DNA from 2 places in the Streptomyces sp. NPDC048338 genome. Region 2 is predicted to be linked to the other one. Evidence: riboswitches for the same ligand, from Rfam matches in the RefSeq annotation. Region 2 holds a riboswitch; the other holds the start of a gene.
What was found. A riboswitch is a leader RNA that binds a small molecule or an ion and turns the genes downstream of it on or off. The one in region 2 is predicted to bind glycine.
Positions count from the first base shown of each region.

Region 1: it holds a riboswitch for glycine, as region 2 does, so the genes downstream of both, gcvT (glycine cleavage system aminomethyltransferase GcvT) here and gcvP (aminomethyl-transferring glycine dehydrogenase) in region 2, are expected to answer to the same signal.

Region 1 is NZ_JBICYQ010000008.1:282,416-284,597, reverse strand. Features, by position in the region: gene gcvT (glycine cleavage system aminomethyltransferase GcvT) at 1-995, opposite strand, end outside; glycine riboswitch at 1,166-1,277, opposite strand; gene ACGFZF_RS20590 (AAA family ATPase) at 1,419-2,090, shown strand.
Region 2 is NZ_JBICYQ010000011.1:10,887-13,068, forward strand. Features, by position in the region: gene ACGFZF_RS24545 (DNA polymerase IV) at 1-155, shown strand, start outside; gene ACGFZF_RS24550 (PRC-barrel domain-containing protein) at 186-602, opposite strand; glycine riboswitch at 666-764, shown strand; gene gcvP (aminomethyl-transferring glycine dehydrogenase) at 947-2,182, shown strand, end outside.

The sequences.
Region 1 (2,182 bases), on a different contig from region 2:
TTTCCGAGGGTCGGGGACGGGGCACCCGAGGTGACCTCGCCGACGACCTGGCCGTCCACGACGACCTGCATGCCGGCCCGCGGGACCCGGCGGCCCTCGGCGATCAGGCCGACGAGCTTGCGGGGCGGGTTGCCCGCGGCGCGCTCGGCGGCGGCCTCCAGCGCCTTGCGGCCGACGAAGGCGCCGTCGTTCGTCGTCTTCTCGAACTTCACGACCCGGCCCAGACCGGCGTCGAACGGCGTCAGCGAGGTGGTCAGCTCGTGCCCGTACAGCGGCATGCCCGCCTCCAGGCGCAGCGTGTCGCGGCAGGACAGGCCGCAGGGGATCAGGCCGACCGGGGCGCCCGCCTCGGTCAGCGCCCGCCACACGCCCTCGGCGTGCTCGGGCTTGAGGAACAGCTCGAAGCCGTCCTCGCCGGTGTAGCCGGTACGGGCGATCAGCGCGGGGACCCCGGCGACCGTGCCCGGCAGGCCGGCGTAGTACTTCAGGCCGTCCAGGTCGGCGTCGGTGAGGGACTTCAGGATGCCGGGGGACTCCGGGCCCTGCACGGCGATCAGCGCGTACGCGTCGCGGTCGTCGCGGACCTCGGCGTCGAAGCCGGCCGCGCGCTCGGTGAGGGCGTCGAGGACGATCTGCGCGTTGGAGGCGTTGGCGACGACCATGTACTCCTGCTCCTGGAGCCGGTACACGATCAGGTCGTCGAGGATGCCGCCGTCCTCCTGGCAGATCATCGTGTAGCGGGCGCGGCCGAGGCCCACGGTCGAGATGTTGCCGACGAGCGCGTGGTCGAGCAGCTCGACGGCCTGCGGACCGGTGACCGTGATCTCGCCCATGTGGGAGAGGTCGAACAGACCGGCCTTGGTGCGGACGGCGTTGTGCTCGTCGCGCTCGCTGGCGTAGCGCAGCGGCATGTCCCAGCCGGCGAAGTCGGTCATGGTCGCGCCCAGCGAACGATGCAGGGCATCGAGGGCGGTCAGGCGGGGGGCGTTGCTCATGGGGTGGCTCCCAAGTCCCAGGGGGCGTGCAGGGCACGACATGCATGACGGGTGAGGACAATCCTCCCCATCTGTCATGGAACCTGAGAGGTTCACCGAGGGCATCCTCGGCTTGCACCTTGGGTGGAGCCGCACCGGTGCTCCCGGGGCGGTTCGCTTTTCAGATCTGCCTCATCCACGCGGTACGGGGCCTGAGAGATTCAAGGGAGGGTCTTGCTCCTTCGGCGCCCGGACTGCTACAGCAGTGCTACAGCCTGTCCAGGACTCTCCCGCGCGGATTCGAGCGGCCGATATGCGGTTGTGTGCGCTTGGCGCGCACATCATTGCACGCGGGGTCTCATCGGCAAATCGCTTGTGCCGCATTACCGTTTCTTTACACTTCTTGGGCAAGGGCTCCCCAAGGGCCCGACAGGGGGAGTAGCGATGACGTTCCAGCGGACCGGCGCCTATGCGGCCGACACCGGACTGCCGGCCGGACGCGCCCGGGCCAGGACCCGCCGGCGCGGCAAGGCCACGCCTCTGCTGCGGGACCTGCGCGAGCGGGCCGGCCGCGGGCCGCGGGCGCTGACCTTCGCCGCCGGTGACCTGGTCGTGGTCTCCGGGCTGCCCGGCAGCGGCAAGTCGACCCTGATGGCCCGCGCGGCCGAGGGCCGGGGAGTCGACTCGCAGGACGCCCGGGAGCGCTGGGAGGCACTCATGCCGCGCTTCCTGCCCTACGCCGTCTACCGGCCACTGGTCCGCGTCGCCCACTACGCCGGACTGCGGCGGGACCTGCGCGCCGGCCGGAGCGTGATCGTGCACGACTGCGGCACCCAGTCCTGGGTGCGCGCCTGGCTCGCCCGCGAGGCCCGCCGAAGAGGGCGCGCCCTGCACCTGATCATGCTCGACGTCACCCCCGCCGCCGCCCGCGAGGGCCAGCGCGAGCGGGGCCGCGGGGTCTCCGGCTACGCCTTCGCCCGGCACCGACGGGCCGTCGGCCGCCTGCTGCGCGCCGTGGAGTCGGGCAGCCTGCCCCCGGGATGCGCCTCGGCGACCCTCCTCGACCGGGACGCGGCCGACGCGCTGCGCCGGATCGCCTTCCGCGACGAGGACTGAGAGCCCGGCGGATCCACGGCGGATCCGAAAGGGGGCGAGTGGGGACGGCCGCCCCGGGCCCCGGCGGATTTCGGCCCGGCACCGTGCGCGGG
Region 2 (2,182 bases):
TCCGCTTCGAGGAGCCGGGCTCGGCGCCGGGCCGCGTACGCACCTTCCTCGTCGACGACCCGGACCTGGCGCCGGCGGACCCGCTGCCCCTGGTCGAGGGCGGGCCGACGGGTGTGGCGGCCGCCCGGACGGGGCCGGGGCCCGGAGGGCCCTGACCCTCGCCGCGGCGACGACCCGGAGGCCGGTCAGGCGTCGCCCTGCCCCGCCAGGCGGCCGAAGTCGCGGTCCGGGGGCGGCGGGGGGAGGGCGATGTCGTAGTGGCGGTAGAGCTGGAGCTCCTGCTCGGGGGAGAGGTGCCGGCCCACGCCGAAGTCGGGGGCGTCCTTGATCAGGGCGCGTTCGAACGGGATGTGGAGGCCGTCGCCGACCAGTTCGCTGGGCTCCAGGGGGACGAAGGCGTCCCGGCTGAAGAGGCCCGTACGGACCGCCGCCCATTCGGGAACTCCGGTCGCGTCGTCCAGGTACACCTCGTCCACGGTGCCGATCTTGTGTCCGTTGCGGTCGAACGCCTTGCGGCCGATCAGGCTGCGCGGATCGATGTCGGTCTGCACGGTCCCTCCAACTGGTCGCAACTGCTCTACAAGGACTACGAAAGTGCACATCTGGGATGTCGGCCACTTGAGCGACGGGGAGCGGAACCTCGCTGGTAGGCTGGCTGTGGCTGCTGACCCCGTGCGGGAGAGTCCTCCGGAGAAACCTTTCGGAGGCGCCGAAGGAGCAAATCCTCCCCGGAATCTCTCAGGCCCCTGTACCGCACGGACGAGGTCACTCTGGAAAGCAGGGCGGGAGTCGTCCATCGACCTCCGCCCTCACCGACGGTGAAAGCCGGCGTGCTCCTTCGGCATGCCGGTGAAACTCTCAGGTTGAGATGACAGAGGGGGAGGCCGTCCGGGTACCCGCGCCGTGGTGCCCCTCGCAGGTCGTGACGACCAGGAGGCCTCCGTACATGACCGCCAACCGCACTCCGCTCTCCGAGCTCGAACAGGGCATCCCGTTCGAGCAGCGGCACATCGGGCCCGACGCCGAAGCCCGGGCCAAGATGCTCGCGCAGGTCGGCTACGGCTCCCTCGACGAGCTCACCGACGCCGCGGTGCCGGACGTGATCAAGAACGCCGAGGCGCTCGGCCTGCCCGCGGCCCGCACCGAGGCCGAGGTCCTCGCCGAGCTGCGCACCCTCGCCGACCGCAACCAGGTCCTCGCCCCGATGATCGGCCTCGGCTACTACGGCACCTTCACGCCGCCGGTGATCCTCCGGAACGTGATGGAGAACCCCGCCTGGTACACCGCGTACACGCCGTACCAGCCGGAGATCTCGCAGGGCCGCCTGGAGGCGCTGCTCAACTTCCAGACGGTGGTCGCCGACCTGACCGGTCTGCCCACCTCCGGCGCCTCCCTCCTGGACGAGGGCACCGCCGCCGCCGAGGCGATGGCGCTGTCCCGCCGGGTCGGCAAGGTCAAGAACGGCGTCTACCTCATCGACGCCGACACCATGCCGCAGACGATCGCCGTCATCGAGACCCGCGCCGAGCCGACCGGTGTCGAGGTCGTCGTCGCCGACCTCGGCGAGGGCATCCCGGCCGAGATCGCCGAGCGCGGCGTCTTCGGCGTCCTCCTCCAGTACCCCGGTGCCTCCGGCGCCGTGCGCGACCTGAAGGCCGTCGTCGACCAGGCCCACGAGCTCGGCGCCATCGTCACCGTCGCCGCCGACCTGCTCGCCCTCACCCTGCTCACCTCGCCCGGTGAGCTCGGCGCCGACATCGCCGTCGGCACCACCCAGCGCTTCGGCGTCCCCATGGGCTTCGGCGGTCCGCACGCCGGCTACATGGCCGTCCAGGACAAGCACGCCCGTTCGCTGCCCGGCCGCCTCGTGGGCGTCTCCGTCGACGCCGACGGCAACCGCGCCTACCGCCTGGCCCTGCAGACCCGCGAGCAGCACATCCGCCGCGAGAAGGCCACCAGCAACATCTGTACGGCCCAGGTCCTGCTCGCCGTCATGGCCGGCATGTACGCCGTGTACCACGGTCCGGACGGCCTGAAGCAGATCGCGGAGCGCACCCACCGCTACGCCGCCATCCTGGCCCGCGGCCTTCGCGACGGCGGCGTCGAGGTCGTCACCGACACCTTCTTCGACACCGTCACCGTCCGCGTGCCCGGCAAGGCCGACGAGGTCGTGGCCGCCGCC